Regions from separate parts of the Streptomyces sp. NPDC058985 genome, predicted to be linked through region 1. Evidence: predicted binding sites of a transcription regulator. Region 1 holds the regulator's gene; the other holds the start of a gene.

Evidence for each region. Region 1 encodes HspR, which represses chaperone genes until heat shock. Its sites were predicted from a motif close to TTGAGNNNNNNNNNCTCAA; they were not measured.
Region 2: lon (endopeptidase La) is a predicted target of HspR. The motif match lies at 5,780-5,798, and genes of this name have one in related genera.

What each region holds. Positions count from the first base shown of each region.
Region 1 covers NZ_JBHYJX010000014.1:84,033-96,125, forward strand. The annotation lists gene dnaK (molecular chaperone DnaK) at 1-1,331, shown strand, start outside; gene grpE (nucleotide exchange factor GrpE) at 1,328-2,005, shown strand; gene dnaJ (molecular chaperone DnaJ) at 2,042-3,241, shown strand; gene ACFW01_RS15465 (heat shock protein transcriptional repressor HspR) at 3,247-3,702, shown strand; gene ACFW01_RS15470 (substrate-binding domain-containing protein) at 3,919-5,034, shown strand; gene ACFW01_RS15475 (hypothetical protein) at 5,213-5,593, shown strand; gene ACFW01_RS15480 (ABC transporter ATP-binding protein) at 5,715-6,401, shown strand; gene ACFW01_RS15485 (hypothetical protein) at 6,398-8,563, shown strand; gene ACFW01_RS15490 (DNA-binding response regulator) at 8,616-9,338, opposite strand; gene ACFW01_RS15495 (helix-turn-helix transcriptional regulator) at 9,653-10,690, shown strand; gene ACFW01_RS15500 (helix-turn-helix transcriptional regulator) at 10,653-11,636, opposite strand; gene ACFW01_RS15505 (helix-turn-helix transcriptional regulator) at 11,633-12,093, opposite strand, start outside.
Region 2 covers NZ_JBHYJX010000009.1:131,881-143,973, reverse strand. The annotation lists gene ACFW01_RS11275 (multifunctional oxoglutarate decarboxylase/oxoglutarate dehydrogenase thiamine pyrophosphate-binding subunit/dihydrolipoyllysine-residue succinyltransferase subunit) at 1-2,701, opposite strand, end outside; gene ACFW01_RS11270 (ATP-binding protein) at 2,983-4,107, opposite strand; gene ACFW01_RS11265 (response regulator transcription factor) at 4,104-4,844, opposite strand; gene ACFW01_RS11260 (spermidine synthase) at 4,958-5,656, opposite strand; gene lon (endopeptidase La) at 5,821-8,253, shown strand; gene ACFW01_RS11250 (lysozyme) at 8,314-9,141, opposite strand; gene ACFW01_RS11245 (MarR family transcriptional regulator) at 9,391-9,885, shown strand; gene ACFW01_RS11240 (protein phosphatase 2C domain-containing protein) at 9,902-10,693, opposite strand; gene ACFW01_RS11235 (nitrate- and nitrite sensing domain-containing protein) at 11,144-12,093, shown strand, end outside.

The DNA.
Region 1 (12,093 bases):
CGCTGCTGGAGATCGGCGACGGCGTCGTCGAGGTGAAGGCCACCAACGGTGACAACCACCTCGGTGGTGACGACTGGGACCAGCGTGTCGTCGACTACCTGGTGAAGCAGTTCCAGGCCGGCCACGGCGTGGACCTGTCCAAGGACAAGATGGCCCTCCAGCGCCTGCGCGAGGCCGCCGAGAAGGCCAAGATCGAGCTGTCCTCGTCCACCGAGACCTCGATCAACCTGCCCTACATCACCGCCTCCGCCGAGGGCCCGCTGCACCTCGACGAGAAGCTCACCCGGGCGCAGTTCCAGCAGCTGTCGGCCGACCTCCTGGAGCGCTGCAAGACGCCGTTCCACAACGTCATCAAGGACGCCGGCATCCAGCTGTCCGAGATCGACCACGTCGTCCTCGTCGGCGGCTCGACCCGTATGCCGGCCGTCGCCGAGCTGGTCAAGGACCTGACCGGCGGCAAGGACGCCAACAAGGGCGTCAACCCGGACGAGGTCGTCGCCATCGGCGCCGCCCTGCAGGCCGGTGTCCTCAAGGGCGAGGTCAAGGACGTCCTGCTCCTCGACGTCACCCCGCTGTCCCTCGGTATCGAGACCAAGGGCGGCATCATGACCAAGCTGATCGAGCGGAACACGACGATCCCGACGAAGCGTTCGGAGATCTTCACCACCGCCGAGGACAACCAGCCCTCCGTGCAGATCCAGGTCTACCAGGGCGAGCGCGAGATCGCGGCGTACAACAAGAAGCTCGGGATGTTCGAGCTGACCGGTCTGCCCCCGGCGCCCCGCGGCGTCCCGCAGATCGAGGTCGCCTTCGACATCGACGCCAACGGCATCATGCACGTGACCGCGAAGGACCTCGGCACGGGCAAGGAGCAGAAGATGACCGTCACCGGCGGCTCCTCGCTGCCGAAGGACGAGGTCGACCGGATGCGCCAGGAGGCCGAGAAGTACGCGGAGGAGGACCACGCCCGCCGCGAGGCCGCCGAGTCCCGCAACCAGGGCGAGCAGCTCGTCTACCAGACGGAGAAGTTCCTCAAGGACAACGAGGACAAGGTCCCCGGCGAGATCAAGACCGAGGTCGAGGAGTCCGTCGCCGAGCTGAAGGAGAAGCTCAAGGGCGAGGACACCGCCGAGATCCGCACCGCCACGGAGAAGGTCGCCGCCGTCTCGCAGAAGCTGGGCCAGGCCATGTACGCCGACGCCCAGGGCGCGCAGGCCGCCGGCGGCGAGGCCCCGGGCGCCGGTGCCACCGCCGGTGACGGCGACAAGGCCGACGACGACGTCGTCGACGCCGAGATCGTGGACGACGAGCGCAAGGACGGTGCCGCGTGACGGAGGAGACCCCGGGCTTCGACGAGAAGCCCGACGTCCCCTCCGGCGCCAGCCCTGACGACGCCGAGCCGAAGGCCGCCGCCCCCTCCGCGGAGGAGGGCGCGGCCCCGGCCGGGGACGCGAGCGAGAACGCGGGCCTGGTGGCCCAGCTGGACCAGGTGCGCACCGCGCTCAACGAGCGCACGGCGGACCTCCAGCGGCTCCAGGCCGAGTACCAGAACTACCGCCGCCGCGTGGAGCGGGACCGCGTCGCGGTCAAGGAGGTCGCCGTCGCGAACCTCCTGACCGAGCTGCTCCCGATGCTGGACGACATCGGCCGCGCCCGGGAACACGGGGAGCTGGTCGGTGGCTTCAAGTCCGTCGCGGAGTCGCTGGAGACGGTCATCGCCAAGATGGGCCTCCAGCAGTTCGGCAAGGAGGGCGAGCCCTTCGACCCGACGATCCACGAGGCCCTGATGCACTCCTACGCACCGGACGTCACCGAGACGACCTGCGTGGCGATCCTGCAGCCGGGGTACCGGATCGGCGAGCGCACCATCCGCCCCGCGCGGGTGGCCGTCGCCGAGCCGCAGCCCGGCGCGCAGACCGTCAAGCCGGCCGAGGAGAGCACCGAGGCCGAGGACGGCCCCGACGCCGCGGAGAACAAGGAGAGCGGTGGCCCGGAGGAGGGCTGACGTCAGTAATCGAAGCGGGAAGGAGGGACGTCGGGGATGAGCACCAAGGACTTCATCGAGAAGGACTACTACAAGGTCCTCGGCGTCCCCAAGGACGCCACCGAGGCCGAGATCAAGAAGGCGTACCGGAAGCTCGCCCGCGAGTACCACCCGGACGCCAACAAGGGGAACGTCAGGGCGGAGGAGCGCTTCAAGGAGATCTCCGAGGCCAACGACATCCTCGGTGACTCCAAGAAGCGCAAGGAGTACGACGAGGCCCGCGCCCTCTTCGGCAACGGCGGTTTCCGTCCGGGGCCGGGCGCGGGCGGCGGCGGCACCTTCAACTTCGACCTGGGCGACCTCTTCGGAGGCGGCGCCCAGGGCGGGGGCCAAGGGGGCGGCGCCGGCGGCTTCGGCGGCGGCCTCGGGGACGTGTTCGGCGGCCTGTTCAACCGCACCGGTGGCGGTCCCGGCACCGGCACGCGGACCCAGCCGCGGCGCGGCCAGGACATCGAGTCCGAGGTCACGCTGAGCTTCACGGAGGCCATCGAGGGCGCCACGGTGCCGCTGCGGATGTCCTCGCAGGCGCCCTGCAAGGCCTGTTCGGGCACCGGCGACAAGAACGGCACACCGCGCGTGTGCCCGACCTGCGTCGGCACCGGCCAGGTCGCGCGGGGCTCCGGCGGCGGCTTCTCGCTCACCGACCCGTGCCCGGACTGCAAGGGCCGCGGCCTGATCGCCGAGGACCCCTGCGACGTCTGCAAGGGCTCCGGACGCGCCAAGTCCTCGCGGACGATGCAGGTCCGCATCCCGGCCGGGGTGTCGGACGGGCAGCGCATCCGGCTGCGCGGCAAGGGCACGCCGGGCGAGCGGGGCGGACCGGCGGGCGACCTGTACGTGGTCGTGCACGTCAAGGAGCACTCCGTCTTCGGCCGCAGGGGCGACAACCTCACGGTCACCGTCCCCGTCACCTACACCGAGGCGGCCCTCGGCGGCGAGGTGCGGGTGCCGACCCTGGGCGGTCCGCCCGTCACGCTGAAGCTTCCGCCGGGCACGCCCAACGGGCGCACCATGCGGGCCCGCGGCAAGGGCGCGGTCCGCAAGGACGGCAGCCGGGGCGACCTCCTGGTCACCGTCGAGGTGAGTGTTCCGAAGGACCTGACGGGGAAGGCTCGTGACGCGCTGGAGGCGTATCGCGAGGCGACCGCGGACGAGGATCCGCGGGCGGAGTTGTTCCAGGCCGCGAAGGGAGCTTGATGGGGATGGACGGTCGTCGACGCAACCCGTATGAACTGACCGAGGAGACCCCGGTCTACGTCATCTCGGTGGCGGCCCAGCTCTCCGGTCTGCACCCGCAGACCCTGCGCCAGTACGACCGCCTCGGCCTGGTCTCCCCGGACCGCACGGCCGGGCGCGGCCGGCGCTACTCGGCCCGCGACATCGAGCTGCTCCGCCAGGTGCAGCAGCTGTCGCAGGACGAGGGCATCAACCTGGCCGGAATCAAGCGCATCATCGAACTGGAGAACCAGGTCGCCGCGCTCCAGGCCCGAGTCGCGGAGATGGCCGACGCCCTCGACGGGGCGGCGACGGCCATGCGCCAGCGCGAGGCGGCGGTGCACGCGTCGTACCGCCGTGACCTGGTCCCTTACCAAGAGGTACAGCAGACCAGCGCCTTGGTCGTGTGGCGTCCCAAGCGCCATGGCCAGACCTCGGACTGACCTCGGTCCGGCAGGCGGCACAAGGGCGGACGGCATCGACAGCCCCGGAGGTCCGATCGGACCTCCGGGGCTTGTTCACAACGGTGCTGTCTCATTGGTCTAGTACTTCTTGACGATTTGGTGAAGACAGCGTTGGCTTCCTTCACCAGGGGGACCAGGAGGACCAGGGGTCACCTGGGTCACCGACAACACCCGTGTGTTCGGAAGGTAAGCGCAGTGAGCAGCCGTGCCCGTCGTACCGCCATATCCGTGGCCGCGTCCGTGATGACGCTCTCGCTGGCCTCCTGCGGCGTCCTGGGCGCCTCGGACAGCAGTGGCGAGGCGAGCCCGACCAAGGGCAACGACATCACCGTCGGCCTGCTGCTGCCGGAGAAGGCGAACACGCGCTACGAGCAGTTCGACTACCCCTTCTTCAAGGCGAAGGTCGGCGAGCTCACGAACGACGCGGGCAACGTCAAGTACGCCAACGCCGAGGCGAGCGCGTCGAAGCAGACCGAGCAGATGCAGCAGATGATCGACGACAAGGTCGACGTGATCGTGCTGGACGCGGTCGACTCGCAGTCCATCGGGGACGGCGTGCAGAAGGCCAAGGACGCCGGCATCCCGGTCATCGCCTACGACCGGCTGGCCGAGGGCCCGATCGACGCGTACATCTCCTTCGACAACGAGCTGGTCGGCGAGGTGCAGGGCCGCTCCCTGCTCGACGCGCTCGGCGGCGCGGACAGCTCCGACAAGATCGTCATGATGAACGGCTCGCCCACCGACCCGAACGCCAAGCAGTTCAAGGCCGGCGCGATGTCCGAGCTGAACGGCAAGGTGACGATCGCCCAGTCCTTCGACACCAAGGACTGGAAGCCGGAGAACGCCGAGGCGAACATGACCGAGGCGATCGGGAAGATCGGCAAGGACAACATCGCGGGCGTCTACTCCGCCAACGACGGCATGGCGGGCGGCGTCATCAAGGCCCTGGAGGACGCGGGCGTCACCGACCTGCCGCCGATCACCGGCCAGGACGCGGAACTCTCCGCGGTCCAGCGGATCGTCACCGGCGAGCAGTACATGAGCGTCTACAAGTCCTACCCGCAGGAGGCCGAGAACGCCGCGGAGATGGCCGTGGCGCGGGTCCAGGGCCGGGACATCCAGTTCGACGCCCTCGCCCGCGACAAGGTCGACAGCCCCACCCACAAGGGCATCCCCGCCCAGCTCGTCCCCGTCGTCGCCCTCACCCAGGGCAACATCGACGAGACGGTGATCGCGGACGACTTCTACAAGGTCAGCGACATCTGCACGGCGAAGTACGCGGACGCCTGCGGGGAGATCGGGCTGAAGTAGGCGGTCCCCCCCCGGCAGGGCGGGGGGCGCGTCCACACCCCCCAGCGGGTGGATTCTCCTCCCGTTCGTCCCCGAGCAGTCTGGGAGCCACAGGAAACGCACGGCTCTCCACGGTGCGTTTCCCTCCCTGCCGCCTGTCGCGGCACGGGCACTCCGTCAGACGAGGGGACACACTTCAGTGAACATCAGAATCGCTCGACGGCTCGGGGTCGGGGCCATCGCCGCCCTGGCCCTGAGCACGGCGACGCCCGCCTTCGCGTACGAGATCGGCCCGCACTCCTACAGCGGCGAGCTCCGTTTCTGGACCGAGGGCAATCGCTCGATCATGAACATCAAGGACACGGGTTCCAGCCACTGGGTGAAGGCGGAGTACTACCGGGTGGCCCACTCGGGCACCAAGCTGACCCTGTGGAACAAGAACGGCCCGAACGGTCCGTCCGACAACGACGGCAACAGGGGCACCGTCGAGAGCAGCAGGGCCTCCGAGATCTACAAGGCCCGCGGCACGGTGTCCCGCAACAACCTGCCCGACTGGCACACCAGTTGGTACTCGGGCTGACGCAGTTCCGCCCACGCAGCCCGACCACTGCCTGACCGAGGGGCCGACCCGGCCCCTCGGTCAGGCATGCGTGGTCCGCGACGTACACCTCGAGTGATCCCCCCGACCAAGGGAGCTCCGCGTGACCTCAACCCCCCGTCCCCCTGTTCTGCGGCTCAGTGAGGTGGTCTACGGCGTGTCCGGCCGGAGTCTGCTCGCCGGTGCCGATCTCACCGTTCCGCCGGGTGCTTCCGTCTCCGTGATGGGGCCGTCCGGGAGCGGGAAGTCGACCCTGCTGATGTGCGTCATGGGGCTGATACGCCCGCAGTCGGGTCGCGTGGAGGTCGTGGGGCAGGACGTGACCCGGCTGTCCGCGCGGGCCCTCGCCGCGCATCGGCGGCGCCACGTGGGCATGGTCTTCCAGTTCGGCGAGCTGCTGCCCGAGCTGACCCCGGTGGAGAACGTGATGATCGCGAGCCTGCTCGCCGGGGAGGCGGTGACCGACGCACGCTCCCGCGCCGAGTCGCTGCTCACCCGCCTCGGTGTGCCCCGGGCCGCGGCCACGCGGGACCTGTCCGGCGGCGAGAGGCAGCGCGTCGCTGTGGGGCGCGCCCTGGTCAACACCCCCGGGCTGCTGCTGGCCGACGAGCCGACCGGAGCGCTGGACGGCGAACAACGGGAGTCCGTGGCGGACCTGTTGTTCAGTACCCCGCGCGAACACGGGTGTGCCCTGGTGGTGGTGACGCACGACCCGTCGGTGGCCGGTCGCGCCGACGTTCGGCTGCACCTGCACGAGGGGCGCCTGGTCCAGGCCCGGGAGGTGCGGTGAACGGGGCCGCTCTGCGGGGGCAGTTGCTGCGCATGGGGCGAGCCGCGTCCGGGACGGCGGAAGCGGGCCGCATCCGGTACTTCGCGCTCTTCGCGGCCACCACCGTGGCCGTCCTCACCGTCTGCGGATTCCTGCTCGCGGTGTCCTCCTTCGACGGCAGGACCGAGCGCAGCCAGGCCCGTTGGCCCCAGACCGCCGACAACGGCTCCGCCACGCTCCTGTGGCGGGCGACGCTGGCGAGCGCCGGCGACCGCCAGTACGACGTGGTCTACATAGAGCCCCTGACCCCGCGTGCGCCCCTGCCACCCGGCCTGAACGACTGGCCGGAGCCCGGACAGGCCGTGCTCTCCCCGGCCCTGAAGGCGGCCGGGCCCCAGGTCCGCCGCGAATACGGCCGGAGCGTCGGCACCATCGCCCCGGACGGCCTGGAGTCGCCGAGCGAGTACTTCGCCTACGTACGGCCGACGCAGGAGCGACTGGACGCCGAGAACATGACCAGGGCCTCGGGATTCGGCGTCTCCTGGACGCCGTCGCTCGGTGAGCACATGTACAACTTCGGGCCGAAGGAGTTCCACTGGGCCTATCTCGCGATGGTGGGCCTTCCCGCCGGCCTGTTCGTCGTGATCGCCGCCAGGGTCGGCGCCGCGGCCCGGGACCGGCGGACCGCGGTCCTCACCGCGCTGGGCGCCTCGGCCACCGCCCGGGCCTGGTTCTCCGTGGGCGAGGCGTTCCTTCCCGTGGCGCTCGGGGCGTCGGCCGCGGCCGTGACGGTCGCCCCCGTACTCCTCACCGACGTGCCGCTGCCCGTCGTCGACTTCGTGCTGTACGAACCGGACGCCCGCGCCGCGCTCCCCGGCCTGGTGGGCGCCGTGCTGGGCGCACCCCTCGCGGTGCTGGCCGCGGTGGTACTGCTCCAGCCGCGCCACCGGCCGGGCGGCTCGACCCGGCCCGTGGCCGCCGGTCGGCGTCGCGAGTGGATGCTGTGGCTGTTCCCCGTGGCGCTCTTCGGCACGGTCCGGGGCACCGACCTGGCTCCGTACGATCTCCGCCTGCCGGTCCTGGCGGCCGGAAGTGTGATCACCATCGCCCTGCTGCCCGGAGTGGCCGGCGCGGTGGTGGCGGCGACCGGGCCCTCACTGGCCCGATTGGGCGCCGCGCGCGGGCGGGTGGGCATGCTGGTCGCGGGCCGGCGGCTGGCGGCGGGCGCGCGCCCGGTGGCCCGGCTGGTGGCGGCGGTGGTCATCGCGATCGGGCTGGCCGCGCAGGGCCAGATCGCGATCAGCCTGTTCACGGACATGAGCGACCGGGTCGACGCGGTGGAGGACCACCTCGGCACCAGCGTCCTGCACGTGTCGACGACCCTCTCCACGGCCACCGCCGACGTGGCGGCCTTCGAACGGGATCTGGGGACGGGAGTGCACGCACTTACCATGACGAGGGATCCCCGGTCGGGGCGGATCGACCTCGTCGCGGACTGCCCGGTCTGGCGGGACCTGGGCGTCACGTGTCCGACCGCGGCCCCCGCCGAACTGCGCACCCGGCACGCCGGTCTGGCCCGTGCGGCGGAGCTGGAGCGGTCCGTCGGGGCACACCTCTACGCCCGTAGGGGCGACGTGACCAAGACCGTCCGTACAGCCGAGGAAGCGGCCATGGTGGTCCTGGCCCGGGACGGACGGCAGTTGTCGCTGCCACGGGTGCACCAGGCCGCCAACGCGCACGTGGCGATGGCGACGGACGTCCAGGTCTTCGCGATGGCGGGCACCTTCGGCGGCAGTGGCGAGGGCGTCGCGGCCCAGCGGTGGCTGGAGCTGCTCTCCGTGGCGGGCGTCCTGGTGATCGTGGTGGTGGCGGGGGTCGGCTCGGTCGCCCAGTTCGTCCGGACCGGCCGCGAACTGGGGCCGGTCTCGGTGCTGAGCGGCAACGGCCGCGTCTACTACGCAGTCTCCGGCTGGTCCCTCCTGGCGCCGACCGCCTTCGCGGTGTGCGCGGCCGTCGCCGTGACGTGGTACGTGACCACACCGCTGATGGCCGACTCCGCCGACCGGCTGTCCGCGCTGTCGGCGGTGGGCGCGGCCGGTCTGGCGTGCGCCGCGGTGATGGCGTGGTGGGGCGCCAGAACGGCCTCCGCCGCGGGACTGGCGTGGCGCCCGCGCAACGACTGAGGCGAGGCGTGCCGGGGGGTGTGGACATGCGGTGGTCCACACCCCCGGGCGATCAAGGCCCCTCGCCACCTGGGCGGGCCTTGGACTCTCGCGCCTGTGCGCTCGTCGTCGGCTGTTCGGGGACATGGGCCTGCCACACGATGCGGGAGGCCTGGACGCGGTTGTCGACACCGAGCTTGGCGTAGACCCCGCGGATGTGGTCCTTCACCGTGTGCGCACTGATCCCCAGTGCCTCGGCCATGTCGGGATTCGAGGCACCCTCCGCCAGTAACCGGGCGATCTCCCGCTCACGGGCGCTGAGCCTCTCCAGCATCCCCCGCGCGGCGACCACCGCGTCCGCCATGCGGCCGGGCCGGACGTACTGATCGACGAGGAACCGGGCGGCAACCGGTCCGAGGGCGACGGTGCCTTCGGCGGCTGCCCGGACCGCCCACGGCAGGTGCCGTACGGAGTTGCCCCGCAGCAGAATCCCGCGCGCTCCGTGGCGGAGCAGTGTGCGTGTGCCGTGTTCCGACAAGGAGTCGACCAGTACGACGTGTGCGGGAGCGACGGCCGGGACACCGGCCGCCCCCGGTGCGGCCGGCTTCGGTCGCCGGAGAGCGTCGAGCGCCTCCTCCGCACTGCGGTGCATGCTGGTCAGGACGTCCGGACGGGACGTCCTGACCAGAGGGGCCGCCGGGTCCGAGTTCTCGCAGACGATCCGGATCCTGGTGTCCTCCTCCAGCACACGTCTGACCCCGGCCCGTTCCAGCGGCTCCCGGCCGAGTACGCCCACGCGTATCACGATCTCTGTCCTCCCCCATGCGCACCCCCACGCGCCGTCCGGGCACCCGGCCCTGCCCACGCGACGGCAAGGCGGCCTCAGTACGGCAGGCGGAGCCGGTCATGCTCCGCCGTCACCCAGCATGCACGCTGCGTACAACCCTGCGACACCTTCAGCTTGTTGCAACGAGCGGAACCGGAGGGCGTACGTAAAGGGTTATTACGGCGCATATTGATGTGGCGTGGGAGGGGAGCCGTGTTGCGGAGCCGGTCCCGGCCGCGCATAGTTGCGCTGCGGAGGAGCCGGAACCGGGGGTGGGATGGGCGATGGCCGGGCACGGGGCTCAGGAGCATCCGCACGGGGCCGACCGGCTGTGCGCGGCCGGGGACCGTGTGTACTCCCGGGCCGTACGACGCGGCCGGGTGCCGCGCCAGGACGCCGAACCGGTCCCCTGCCTCCTCGAACTCGCCCTGCTGCACCCCGACCCCGACGACATGGACTGGCTGGTGCCGACCTCTCCGCAGGAGGTCATGACGCGGCTGCTGCGCGGGGTCCACGACGAGGTCAGCGCGAGTCAGCGGCGGGTGGGCTCGGCGGTGGAGGCTTTCGAGTGGTACGCGGGGCTCGGCCGGCTCATCCACGCCTCCGCCGGGACGGAGAGTTCGGCGATCCGGGTCCTCGACGGGCTGGCCCGTATCCAGGCCGCGATGGACGAGGCGACGCAGGCGTGCACGACGGAGGTGCTCACCGTGCAGCCCGGCGGCATCCGGCGTGAGGCGGAGCTGTCGGAGGGGCTGCACCGGGCGCTGGCGCTGCGCGGGCGCGGGGTGCGGATGCGGGACCTGTACACGCACGTCGCCCGGCACGGCCAGGGCCTCCTCAACTACCTCGAGTTGATGGGCGACGCGGTGGAGGCCCGCACGCTGGACGAGGTCATCGACCGCCTCATCCTCTTCGACCGCACGGTCGCCTTCATCCCGGCCAACACCGACCGCACGATGGCCCTCGAACTGCGCCACCCCGCGCTGGTCTCCTACCTGGTCACGGTCTTCGAACGCCTCTGGCGCCTCGCCATCCCGCTCTCCGCCGCCCTCCCCGACACCGGCATCGAGGGCATCTCCCACCGCGAGCAGTCCATCGCGGCGCTGCTGGCGGAGGGCCACCAGGACGCGGTGATCGCGGAACGGCTGGGCATAAGCGTCCGCACGGCCCGCGCGCACATCGCCCGCCTCTCGGAGACCCTGGGCGCGGCGAGCCGTACCCAGCTGGGCGTCCGCATAGCCCAGGCAGGCCTGGACGGCACCACCCAGGGCGTCCCCGCCCCCGTCATCCTTCCCGGTCAAGAATCCCCGACCGCCCGATGAGATACCCGAGCTGAGCCCGGCTCTCGCTGCCGAGGGTGGCGGCGAGTTTGGCGATGTGGACGCGGGCGGTGCGGACGTTCATGCCGAGGCGTTCGGCGATGACGTTGTCGGTGTGGCCTTCGATGAGGAGGGCGGCTATGGCGTGTTGGCGGGGGGTTATGCCGTCGGGCGTCAGGCGTTCGACAGTCCCGGGATGCATGGGCGACGCAAGGCGCCAGAGCCGGTCGAACGTCGTGATGAAGTGGGACAGTAATGCCGGGTGCCGCACTTCCAGGGCCAGTGATCGATCGGCATTGGCGGGGATGAAGGCGACCGCGCGGTCCACGACGATGAGGCGTTCGGTGATCTCGTCGAGAGTCCTGGCTTCCACGTCGCCGGTCAGTTTCTCGTAGCGCGCGAGCACGTAGGGGGCGTTGCGGACGGTGTGCTGGTAGAGGGCGCGGATGCGGCCTCCGCGGTCGAGGAACGCCTGGTCCCGCTCCATGGCGGCTTCGTGGTGGTGGAAGGGCGGCCTGACGAGACCGTCATGCGGCTGGATCGTGAGGACCTGCTCGGAGGCGGCGACCATCGATCTGCCGATGACCTCCCCGATGCGTTCCTTGCCGCTGAGCACCTTCAGGGCGGGTGTGTCCTCGGCGGCCCGCGGATGGGTGTCGGGCCGCATGAGCGTGCTGAAGATCTCGATCAGCTGTGTCTCGCTGCGCCTCTTGTCCGCGATGTGTTCGCCGGAGGCGCGCAGCAGCCCGTGCAACGCTGCCACCGGGGGCACCGGTTCGAGTCTGTCGTAGTGGTCGAGTGAGAGTTGGAGCAGTCCGTAGTCGATGAGGCAGGGTGCGGCTTCGGCGGCGGCGGGCGATACGTGTCCTCGTTCAAGCGCCTGTCGGTACAACTCCAGTCCGATGCCGCACAGCTGCTCCGGTCCGTGTGCCAGGTGTGAGCTCGTCACCGAGCGGTGTCTCCCGTCTTGAGGATCCCGGACTCGGCGATGAGGTACCCGAGCTGAGCGCGGCTCTCGCTGCCGAGGGTGGCGGCGAGTTTTGCGATGTGGACGCGGGCGGTGCGGACGTTCATGCCGAGGCGTTCGGCGATGACGTTGTCCGTGTGGCCTTCGATGAGGAGGGCGGCTATGGCGTGTTGGCGGGGGGTTATGCCGTTGAGGGTGGGCTTTTCGACGGCTTGGGGGTGCATGGGGGTGGCGAGGCGCCAGAGGCGGTCGAAGGTGTTGACGAAGTAGGCGATGAGGGCGGGGTGGCGGACTTCGAGGGCGAGGGTGCGGTCGGCGCTGGCGGGGATGAAGGCGACGGTGCGGTCGACGATGATGAGGCGTTCGGTGATTTCGTCGAGCGTGCGGGCCTCCACGTCGCCGGTCAGTCGCTCGTAGCGCACGCGTTGGTAGGGGGCGT
Region 2 (12,093 bases), on a different contig from region 1:
GGTCGGGGATGTTGACCTGGGACTCGGCGATCCGCTTGACCGTCTCGGCGGTGACCGCGGTGTTCACCGCGACCGGGAACTCGGCCTGCGGCTCCGACGGTTCGGCGGAGGCGGGCTGCGAGGCGGCCTCGCGGACCTCGGTGAAGACCTTCTCCAGCTGCCCCTGGTAGTCCTGGAGCGCCTGCTCGGCCTCTTCCAGGGTGATGTCGCCGCGACCGATGAGGGACTCGGTGTAGAGCTTGCGCACCGAGCGCTTCTTGTCGATCAGGTCGTACATCAGCGGCTGGGTGAAGGCCGGGTTGTCGGTCTCGTTGTGCCCGCGGCGGCGGTAGCAGATGAGGTCGATCACCACGTCCTTGTTGAACGCCTGGCGGAACTCGAAGGCCAGCCGCGCCACACGGACGCAGGCCTCGGGGTCGTCGCCGTTCACGTGGAAGATCGGGGCCTCGATCATGCGGGCCACGTCGGTGGCGTACATCGAGGAGCGCGACGACTCCGGGGCGGCGGTGAAACCGACCTGGTTGTTGATGACGACGTGGACCGTGCCGCCGGTGCGGTAGCCGCGCAGCTGCGACATGTTCAGGGTCTCGGCCACCACGCCCTGGCCCGCGAAGGCCGCGTCGCCGTGGATCGCCACCGGCAGGACGGTGAAGTCCGTGCCGCCCTTGCCGATGATGTCCTGCTTGGCGCGCGAGACGCCCTCCAGGATCGGGTCGACCGCCTCCAGGTGCGAGGGGTTGGCGACCAGCGAGACCTTGATCTGCTCGCCGTCCAGGCCCGTGAAGGTGCCCTCGGCGCCCAGGTGGTACTTCACGTCGCCGGAGCCGTGCATCGACTTCGGGTCGAGGTTGCCCTCGAACTCGCGGAAGATCTGCGCGTACGACTTGCCGACGACGTTGGCCAGCACGTTCAGCCGGCCGCGGTGGGCCATGCCGACGACGACCTCGTCGAGGCGGGACTCGGCCGCCGAGTCGATGACCGCGTCGAGCAGCGGGATGACGGACTCGCCGCCCTCCAGGGAGAAGCGCTTCTGGCCGACGTACTTCGTCTGCAGGAAGGTCTCGAAGGCCTCCGCCGCGTTCAGCCGGCGCAGGATGCGCAGCTGCTCCTCGCGCTCCGGCTTGGTGTGCGAGCGCTCGATGCGGTCCTGGATCCACTTGCGCTGCTTCGGGTCCTGGATGTGCATGAACTCGATGCCGGTGGTGCGGCAGTACGAGTCGCGCAGCACGCCGAGGATGTCGCGCAGCTTCATCAGGGACTTGCCCGCGAAGCCGCCGACCGCGAACTCGCGCTCCAGGTCCCACAGGGTGAGCCCGTGCTCGGTGATGTCCAGGTCGGGGTGCTTGCGCTGCTGGTACTCCAGCGGGTCGGTGTCGGCCATGACGTGGCCGCGGACCCGGTAGGAGTGGATCAGCTCGAAGACGCGGGCGGCCTTGGTGACGTCGTCGTCGTGGCTGGCGTCGATGTCCTTGAGCCAGCGGACCGGCTCGTAGGGGATGCGCAGCGCCTTGAAGATCTCGTCGTAGAAGCCGTTCTCGCCGAGGAGCAGGTTGGCGACCTGGCGCAGGAACTCGCCGGAGGCGGCGCCCTGGATGACCCTGTGGTCGTAGGTCGACGTGAGCGTCATGACCTTCGAGATGCCGAGCTTGTTCAGGGTGTCCTGGCTGGTGCCCTGGAACTCCGCGGGGTAGTCCATGGAGCCGACGCCCATGATGACCGACTGGCCGGGCATCAGGCGGGGCACCGAGTGGACGGTGCCGAGGCCGCCGGGGTTGGTCAGGGAGACCGTGACGCCGGAGAAGTCGTCCATCGTCAGCTTGCCGTCGCGGGCGCGGCGGACGATGTCCTCGTAGGCCTGCCAGAACTCGAAGAAGTTCAGCGTCTCGGCCTTCTTGATCGCCGCGACGACCAGCTGGCGGTCGCCGTTGGGCTTGACCAGGTCGATGGCGAGGCCGAGGTTGACGTGCGCGGGCTTGACGAGGGTCGGCTTGCCGTCCTTCTCGCCGAACGAGTGGTTCATCGTCGGCATGGCCTTGATGGCCTGCACCATCGCGTAGCCGATCAGGTGCGTGAAGGAGATCTTCCCGCCCCGGGCGCGCTTGAGGTGGTTGTTGATGACGATGCGGTTGTCGAACAGCAGCTTCACCGGGACGGCGCGCACGGACGTGGCCGTGGGCAGCTCCAGCGAGGCGTTCATGTTCTTCGCGACCGCGGCGGCCGGGCCGCGCAGGGGCACCAGCTCGGGGCCCTCGGGGGCCGCGGTGGCGGCGTCCTTCGAGGGCGCGGCGGGCGCGGCGGGTGCGGCGGCCTTCGCCTGCGGCTGGGACGCGGGCTTGGCGGGCGCGGCGGCGGGCTTGGCGGCCGGGGCCGCGGCGGGCTTCGCGGGGGCGGCCGGCTGGGCGGCCGCCTTCGGCTGGGCCGGGGCGGGAGCCTGCGCCTGTGGTGCGGGGGCGGCCTTGGGCGCGCTGCCGGAGTCCGTGGCCGTGGCCGCGGGGGCGGCGGCCTGGGCCGCGGGCGCCCCGGGCTTGTAGTCGGCGAAGAAGTCCCACCAGGCTCGGTCCACGGAATTCGGGTCCTGGAGGTACTGCTGATAGATCTCGTCAACGAGCCACTCGTTGGCACCGAACGCGGCAGCGGGGTTCTTGCCCGCTTGGTCGGTGTCGGTCGAGATGCTCGAGTTACTGGGGGACTGTGGCGACACGGCGAGAACCGCCCTCTTCCGCTTCACAAGATGGTGGACAGCGGGAATCAAGGCTACGCCTTGCCGACCCCGAAGGTCAGGCCGGGCCCGTTCATCGTCGCGTAAGTCACATTGCAGACGGTGTTTCGGCGCTGGAAATGGCGGGAAACAAGCGAGGTTCTGCTGCGCGTGGGAAGGGCGGAGCGGGACCCGGCGCCGGGAAAACGCGGGCCTGTCCCTGATCACACGTGTCCGCCAGGGCGGATGCCCGTGGATCTTGAAGCTCCGCTTCGAACCCTACGTCAACCGGGCGTCGAGGGCAGGCCCGGAAGAGTGATGAGAATCCGGCATCCCCGCTCGGATTCGGCCACACCGATCCGGCCGCCGTGCAGATCCACCGCCCAGCGCGCGATCGCGAGGCCCAGACCGGTGCCGCCGTCGCTGCCCGGACCGTGCGGCCGGGAGACCGAACCCCGGTTGAACCGCTCGAACACCCGGCGCCACTCGGAGCGCGGAATGCCGGGGCCCTCGTCGAGAACCTCCAGCTCGAGGGATTCGGGCAGCTCGCCGCGGCGCGCCTTGACCGTCACCCGGCCGTGCGGCGGGCTGTGCTTGACCGCGTTGTCGATGAGGTTGGCGACGACCTGGTGGATGCGCTCGGGGTCGGCGTGCGCGGTCAGCTCGGGCGGGAAGACGTCGAGCGCCAGGTGCACGTCGGTACGCGTGTGGCTGCCCGAGCCGGAGGCGATGCCCGCGCGGGCCGAGGCGACCATGTTGGCCTCCTTGAGCACGCCGGACAGGTACGGCCAGACCTCGAAGCGCCGCTTGCGCAGCGGTATCACGCCGTTGTCCAGGCGGGAGAGGTCCAGCAGCGTCTCCACCAGCCGGCCGAGCCGCTCGGTCTGGCCGAGCGCCGTGCGCATGGTCTCCGGGTCGGCCTCGGTGACGCCGTCGACGATGTTCTCCAGCACCGCGCGCAGGCCCGCGATGGGGGTGCGAAGCTCGTGCGAGACGTTCGCGACCAGCTCCTTGCGCTGGAGGTCCTGCGCCTCCAGGTCGTCCGCCATGCGGTTGATGGTGACGGCCAGGTCGCCCAACTCGTCGCGGCGGTTCTCGCGCACCCGGCGGGTGTAGTCGCCGTGCGAGATGGACCGGGCCACGGCGTTCATCTCGTCCAGCGGCGCGGTCAGCGAGTGCGCCACGAACTGGGTGATCAGCAGCGTGGCGATCATCGAGAAGACCGTGATGAAGCGCAGCTCCGTCTTGGTGTGCACCGCGATCACCGACAGACCGGTGGTGATCAGCACCGACGTGACGACCAGCGCGCCCAGCTTGGTCTTGACCGAGAACGGGCGTACGCCGCCCCAGGGCTCCCCGGCGATGCGGGGGCCGGGGCTCCTCCGTGCGGCCTCCCGCCCTCGGCTCATGGCGTCGGCGTCTCCAGCGCGTAGCCCACGCCGTGCACGGTGCGGATGCGCTCGGCGCCGATCTTCCGGCGCAGCGCCTTGATGTGGCTGTCCACGGTCCGGGTGCCGGAGGCGTCCGCCCAGTCCCACACCTCGGCCAGCAGCTGCTCACGGGAGAGCACCGCACGCGGGGTGTTCGCCAGGCAGACCAGCAGGTCGAACTCGGTGGGGGTGAGGTGGACGTCCTCGCTGCGCACCCGCACCCGGCGCTGCGCGTGGTCGATCTCCAGCTCGCCCAGGCGCAGGATGCCGCTGCGGGGCGTCGAGGCGGCCACGACGGCCCGCTCCACCCGGCGCAGCAGCACGTGCACGCGCGCGGCCAGCTCGCGCATCGAGAACGGCTTGGTCATGTAGTCGTCGGCACCCACGCCGAGCCCGACCAGCATGTCCGTCTCGTCGTCGCGCGCGGTGAGCATCATCACCGGCACCGGCCGCTGGGCCTGCACGCGCCGGCAGACCTCCAGGCCGTCGAAGCCCGGCAGCATGATGTCGAGGATCAGCAGGTCGGGCTGCCACGCCTCGGCCGTGTCGACGGCGGACGGACCGTCGCCCGCCGTCTGCACCAGGAACCCCTCGGCGCGCAGTCGGGTCGCGATGGCGTCCACGATCGTCTGGTCGTCCTCGACCACCAGCACCCGGCGCTGTGCGCCCTGGGTGGCCGCGGCCGAGCCGTTGTGGGAGGTCTGTGTCTGCTCCATCGCCCGCCCCTGAGGTGTGCTTTCCGGAATCCGTGGGGTGATCCCATGACTGCGATTGACGCTTGAATGATCCGTGTCAGAGCAGCAGCGTACGGGGAGTCCCCACGGCATTGCTATCCAGGACCGACGCCGAGATGGACGACGTCCGGAACGCCCCGGGCAACGGGGATCTCTTCGGTACGCACCTGCTGGAAACCGGCATTACGCAAGGTTTCTTCGAATTCCGGAGAGGGCTGCGCAGACCATACGGCAAGCACCCCGCCGGGTCTCAACAGCCTTGCGCAGCCCGCCAGTCCGGACGGCCCGTACAGCCCGTCGTTGCCCTCGGTGACGGTCCAGCCGGGGCCGTTGTCGATGTCCAGGCAGAGCGCGTCGTACGTGTCGGAAGTCTCATTGACGTAGGTGACCAGGTCCGCTTCGACGATCTTCGTGCGCGGGTCGGCCAGCGCCCGCGCCGACAGGGCGGAGAGCGGTCCGGTGCGGTGCCAGTCGATGACGGCGGGCTCGCGTTCGACGACCGCGATCCGGCCCCAGCGGGGGTCGGCCGCCGCGTGGGCGAGCGAGAAGCCGACGCCGAGCCCGCCGATGAGCAGGTGCGGCGCGGCCGGTCCGCCGGACCCGGCGAGCGCGTCGGCCGCCGCGTCGACCAGCCGCCGCTCGGAGCGCCCGTCGGAGGTGTCCATCAGGAAGCAGCCGTTCGCGATGATCTGGAGCAGCGCCCCGTGCCGTCGCAGGACGACCTCGCCGTACGGGCCCTCCCTGCGGTCCAGCACCTCGGGGGCCTCGCGGAAGTCGGGGGAAGTGATGGCCATCGGCCCATCCTGGCAGGAATGCGGCGCGGGCCGGGAGCGCTTTTCGTGCACGGGTCCGAGCGCCTCGGCCGTTGATCGCTGAGAGCGAACGACCCCCGGGGAACAATCCGGGACTCCCTTTCATTGAGTCGATGTAACTCAACTTGACTGCCGAAGGGGAGATCATGGCTGCTGAGTCCGCCGCCTTCACACCGCTCACCCTGCCCGTGCTGCCGCTCGACGACGAAGTGGTCCTGCCCGGCATGGTCGTCCCCCTGGACCTGAGCGACGCCGAGGTGCGGGCCGCGGTGGAGGCCGCCCAGGCCGCCGCCCGGTCCGAGCCCGGCAAGCCCAGGGTCCTGCTCGTCCCGCGCATCGACGGCACCCACGCCGCCACCGGCGTCCTCGGCACCGTCGAGCAGGTCGGCCGCCTCGCCGACGGCGACCCGGGCGCCCTGATCCGCGGCCGGGGCCGGGTGCGCATCGGCGCCGGTACGACCGGTCCCGGCGCCGCTCTCTGGGTCGAGGGCACCCCTGTCGAGGAGACCGTGCCCGACCCCCTGCCCGGCCAGGTCGCCGAGCTGGTGAAGGAGTACAAGGCGCTCGCCACCGCCTGGCTGCGCAAGCGCGGCGCCTGGCAGGTCGTCGACCGCGTGCAGGCCATCGACGACGTCTCCGCGCTGGCCGACAACTCCGGCTACTCGCCGTTCCTCACCACCGAGCAGAAGGTCGAGCTGCTGGAGACGGCCGACCCGGTGGCCCGCCTGAAGCTCGCGACCCAGCAGCTGCGCGACCACCTCGCCGAGCAGGACGTCGCCGAGACCATCGCCAAGGACGTCCAGGAGGGCGTCGACAAGCAGCAGCGCGAGTTCCTGCTGCGCCGCCAGCTCGACGCGGTGCGCAAGGAGCTGCGCGAGCTCAACGGCGAGTCAGGCAAGGACGCTGCCGAGGAGTCCGACGACTACCGCGCCCGTGTCGAGGCCGCCGACCTGCCCGAGAAGGTCCGCGAGGCCGCGCTCAAGGAGGTCGACAAGCTGGAGCGGTCCTCCGACCAGTCGCCCGAGGGCTCCTGGATCCGCACCTGGCTCGACACGGTTCTGGAGATGCCGTGGAGCGAGCGCACCGAGGACGCCTACGACATCCAGGGCGCCCAGGCCGTGCTGGACGCCGAGCACGCGGGTCTGGAGGACGTGAAGGAGCGCATCACCGAGTACCTCGCCGTGCGCAAGCGGCGCGGCGACCGGGGCCTCGGCGTGGTCGGCGGCCGGCGTGGCGGTGCCGTGCTGGCCCTGGTGGGTCCGCCCGGTGTCGGCAAGACCTCGCTCGGCGAGTCCGTCGCCCACGCGATGGGCCGCAAGTTCGTCCGCGTCGCCCTCGGCGGCGTCCGCGACGAGGCCGAGATCCGCGGCCACCGGCGTACGTACGTCGGCGCGCTGCCCGGCCGGATCGTGCGGGCGATCAAGGAGGCGGGGTCCATGAACCCGGTCGTCCTGCTCGACGAGATCGACAAGGTCGGCTCCGACTTCCGCGGCGACCCCGCCGCGGCCCTGCTCGAAGTCCTCGACCCGGCCCAGAACCACACCTTCCGGGACCACTACCTGGAGGTCGAGCTGGACCTGTCCGACGTCGTCTTCCTCGCCACCGCCAACGTCCTGGAGGCCATCCCGGAGGCGCTGCTCGACCGCATGGAGCTGGTCCGCCTGGACGGCTACACCGAGGACGAGAAGGTCGTCATCGCCCGTGACCACCTGCTCCCGCGCCAGCTGGAGCGGGCCGGACTCGACGGCGACGAGGTCACGGTCGACGAGGGCGCGCTGCGCAAGCTCGCGGGCGAGTACACCCGTGAGGCGGGCGTGCGCACCCTGGAGCGGTCGATCGCCCGGCTGCTGCGCAAGGTGGCGGCCCAGCACGAACTGGGCGAGCGGGAGCTGCCCTTCACCGTCACCGACGCCGACCTGCGCAGCCTGATCGGCCGGCCGCACCACGTGCCCGAGTCCGCCCAGGACCCGGCGGAGCGGCGCACCTCGGTGCCGGGCGTGGCCACCGGCCTCGCGGTCACCGGCGCGGGCGGCGACGTCCTCTACGTCGAGGCGTCGCTGGCCGACCCGGAGACGGGCGCGGCGGGGCTGACCCTGACCGGTCAGCTGGGCGACGTGATGAAGGAGTCGGCGCAGATCGCGCTGAGCTTCCTGCGCAGCCACGGAGCCGAGCTGGAACTGCCGGTGGGCGACCTGAAGGACCGGGGAGCGCACATCCACTTCCCGGCGGGCGCGGTCCCCAAGGACGGTCCGAGCGCCGGCGTCACCATGACCACGGCCCTCGCCTCGCTGCTCTCCGGCCGGCTGGTCCGCACCGACGTGGCGATGACCGGCGAGGTCTCACTCACCGGACGCGTCCTGCCGATCGGCGGGGTCAAGCAGAAGCTGCTCGCGGCGCACCGGGCGGGCGTCACCACGGTGATCATCCCCAAGCGCAACGAGCCCGACCTGGACGACGTCCCGGCGGAGGTGCTGGACAAGCTCGACGTCCACGCCGTCAGCGACGTCCGCCAGGTCCTGGAACTGGCGCTCGCCCCCGCGACCAACGGGGCGGCGCGTACGACTCCGGTCGCGGCGTGACGGACGCTGCCGGACGGCACGGAGGCCCGGACCCCGCGAGGGGGCCGGGCCTCCGGCGTGTCAGCCGTTGGCGAGCGCCCGCACGCGGTCGAGCGCGCCGTTGAACCTGTTGTGGTCGCCGACCGTCGGACCGGACGACGTGTACTGCCACATCGTGTAGTAGCCCCAGCCGGCCGGCAGCGTGCCCACCGACGCGGCGTACCGGGCGATCCAGAGCGGGTTGTTCGCGGCGAAGCCGCCGTAGTTGCCGGTGCACTGGGTCCACCAGCTGGTGGCCGTGTAGATCACGGCGTCCCGGCCGGTGCGGGCCTTGTACGTGTTCAGGAAGTCGCGGATCCAGGAGACCATCTGGCTCTGCGTCTTGCCGTAGCAGGCGGCGCCGTACGGGTTCCACTCGATGTCGAGCGCCCCCGGCAGCGTCCTGCCGTCGCGGGACCAGCCGCCCCCGTGGTTCACGAAGTAGTTGGCCTGGGTCGCGCCGCTCGTGCTGTCCGGGGTGGCGAAGTGGTAGGCGCCGCGGATCATCCCGACGTTGTACGAGCCGTTGTACTGCTGGGCGAAGTACGGGTTGGTGTAGTACGTCCCCTCGGTGGCCTTGGCGTAGGCCCACTTGACCCCGCTGTTCCACAGGGTCGACCAGGCGACGTTGCCCTGGTGGCTGGAGACGTCGACGCCCTCCGTCTGGGCGGCGCCGCCCGGGACCGGGGTGCCGTGGCTCCCGTCGTGTTCGAGGACGCCCATGCCCATGTGGGCGGAGCCGCGGGGCGGGGTGTCGGCGGCCGACGCCGCCTGCGCGGGGAGGGCGGACACCAGACAGAGGGCGGCGAGCAGGATCCCGGTGACGGCGAGACGCCGGCCGCGGGCCGATCCGGATCTGTGCACGAGCATGACGTGCCTCCGATGGCTCGGTGGTGCTCGGTGGGGGATGCGCAAGTGGGGAGGAACCCGTGAATGGCGTGGGCATGCCATTCAGAGGTCCGGTGAAGACGCTACGCACGTAGAACGGGAGGTGGGAAGGGGGACCGGAAGCCGCCGTTGGTCTAAGCCTGCGAAATACTTGCCGAGCTGCGGTGATGGCGGGCCGTGGCGGAAACTTTCAGGACCGGGAAAACCGGAAGAACCGAGGCAGGGGCTGACGTGCACGAAAGCGGAAACGGCGACGGTCGCGGAGTCGAATCCGAGATGGCCGGCAGTGGTGTGAACCAGCCGGAGTTCCTGGCGCTGGAGCGGGAGCTGACGGTGCTGCTGCGGCGCGCCCGGGCCAACCAGGGCGAGATGGCCCGGGAGGTCCACCCCGACCTGGAGTCGTCCGCGTACGGCCTTCTCGTGCGGCTCGGCGAGTGCGGCGGGCAGCGGGCCACCGACCTCGCCGCCTACATCGGCGTCGGCAAGGCCACCATGTCCCGGCAGCTGCGCGCCCTGGAGGAACTCGGCCTGGTCGCCCGCGAACCCGACCCCGCCGACGGCCGCGCCTGGCTCGTCACCCTGACCCAGGAGGGCCAGGACCGCGTCGGCCGGGTACGCGAGGCCCGCCGCGCCCGCTACGCCGGCCGGCTCGCCGACTGGGACCCGCGCGAGGTCTCGGAACTGGCCCGCCTGCTGCACGAACTGAACCGCGGGATGGAGAAGTAGCCCCGTCCCCCGCGCCTCACAGCTCCGCGTACACCACCGTCGCGTCGTCGTGGGTCTTGCTGCGGCCCAGGTGCGCGCGGGTGCCCGCCGCGTCCGTCCGCTCCAGCTCCCGTACGCGGTCCACCAGAGCCTGAGCGCCCCGCTTGCGCAGCAGCGTGAGGCAGTCCGTCCAGTCGCCCTCCCGGAACTTCTCCACCCACCGCCCGGCCCCGTCCGTCAGCGCCGCCAGGGTCCGCACCCCGCCGCGCGGCAGCACCCCCGTCACCGCGCGCGCCGCCACCGCCGGATCGGCCGCGGCCGTGTAGAAACCGCCCTCCTTGTTGCGCAGGTTGGCGTCCACCATCGCGTCCGTGGCGAGCGCCGAGCGGGGGAGCCGGGACAGCCGGTCGTCCAGGACGGCCGAGACCGCGCCGTCGGGCGCCTCCACCAGCAGGGCGGAGTCGGAGAGGACCAGGTACTCGACCTCGGCGGGGGACCAGCGGGCGAGGACCACGGTGGCCTGCGGGGTGCGCGGGTGAGAAAGGTCACAGGTTTCCGCGTGTGCCGCGGCGGTACGCGCGATGGCGCGGGCCAGCGCGTCGACGAGGGGGACATCCGGCAGTGAAACAGTCAGTTCGGTCAGCGCGCCGCCGAGGTGGGCCGTGAACCAGGGCACGGAATGCAGACACCCCGTTCCGGTCCGCGGGGGCGTCACCCCGTCCAGCACGACGAGTGAGCCGCCCTGTCCCGAGGCCGGTAGTCCGACGCTCGCGAAGTCCTCGTTGGGGTGGTCGGCCAGTCCGGGTTCCGAGACGAGTTCGGTGCGCATCCGGCCAGTCTGCACGACCCCTTCACAGTGTCCGCAAAAGGCTGGCACCCTCCACGGATTCCCCCGGAACCCGCACGCCGGTGCAGGTCAGACGCCTGATTTGGGGTGGAATCACAGGCCCGGACGACACGTGGCGGCACATAGTGCCACCGCCCGTCGCAGACGTCCAACCGGCGCGCCGCACACCCGTGTCGCACGCGCCGGGGGAACTTGCCCACCAACTCCCGTCCGGGGTTCACTCCTTCGGGTGGCGGGTCGGATGATGCGTGCTCACCACCCACCGGCACTGGGAGGGTCGGGAAACTGTGGGGGGCCTGCCCCGCTCACGCGGTCTCCCCGCCCGACGCGCTGCCGGCGGCCGGGGCACGGCCCGGAGCTCGGCGGAGGATGCCTGCGCCGACCGGCCAGTTGACGGAGCGCCACCCGGGCCCACGGGTACACGAGTGAGGAATGCGAGCACCGGTGCAGAAGACGCGGCCTCGTCGCACAGACAAGCAGACGGCCCCCGCGGGGAGCGCGGAGCGCACCCCCGGCACCTCCACCCCTCCGCCGCCGGAGACCCCCGTCGGCAAGGGGCGCCCCACCCACGTACGCAACCGCCTGATCGTCGCCGTGGCGGTCGTGGCCGCGGCCGTCGCCGCCGCCGGCGCCCCCTCGGTCGTGACCGCCTCCGGGCAACTGCACGACTCCCAGGAGCTGGTGACGCTCGCCGAACGCACCCAGGGCGCGCTCAGCCTCGCCCACTCCCTCGCCGACGAGCGCGACGAGGTCACCCCCTACATCGCGGCCGGCCGGCCCGAGGACAAGGCGCCCTCCGAGCAGCGCAGCGCCCGCGTGGACCGGCAGGTCGAGGAGTTGCGCGCCGACACCGACACGCCCTCCGCCCTGCGCGAGGACCTGGACGCCATCGCCGCCCTGCGCCGCGCCGCGCTCACCGGCAAGAGCACCGCCCTCGAATCCCACCAGGCGTACTCCGAGGCCATCACCGAACTCCACGCCCTGGCCGAGGAGCTGGCCGAGGAGATGCCGCCCCGCGCGGGCGCCGGCGCCTACGCGCTGGCCGAACTGGACACCGCCGTCCAGCAGGCCGCCGCCACCCGTGGCCTGCTGCTCGCGGCCCTCGCCGTGCCCAGCAGCACCCGGACCGTGATCGACCCGATCACCGGCCTGCCCACCGAGACGACCAGCTCCTCGGACGCGGACGCCAAGCAGCGCGACGCGCTGGCCGCCGCCGCCCAGCAGGCCCGGGTCCGCTCCGACGCGGCGCTCGCCGACTTCCGCGAGGGCGCCCCCAAGGAGGCCCGGAGCAGCTTCGACGCCACCGTAGCCGGACCCGAGGTCAACTCCGCCGAGAAGTACCTCGCCGGACTCACCGACGAACCGACGCTCTCCGACGACGA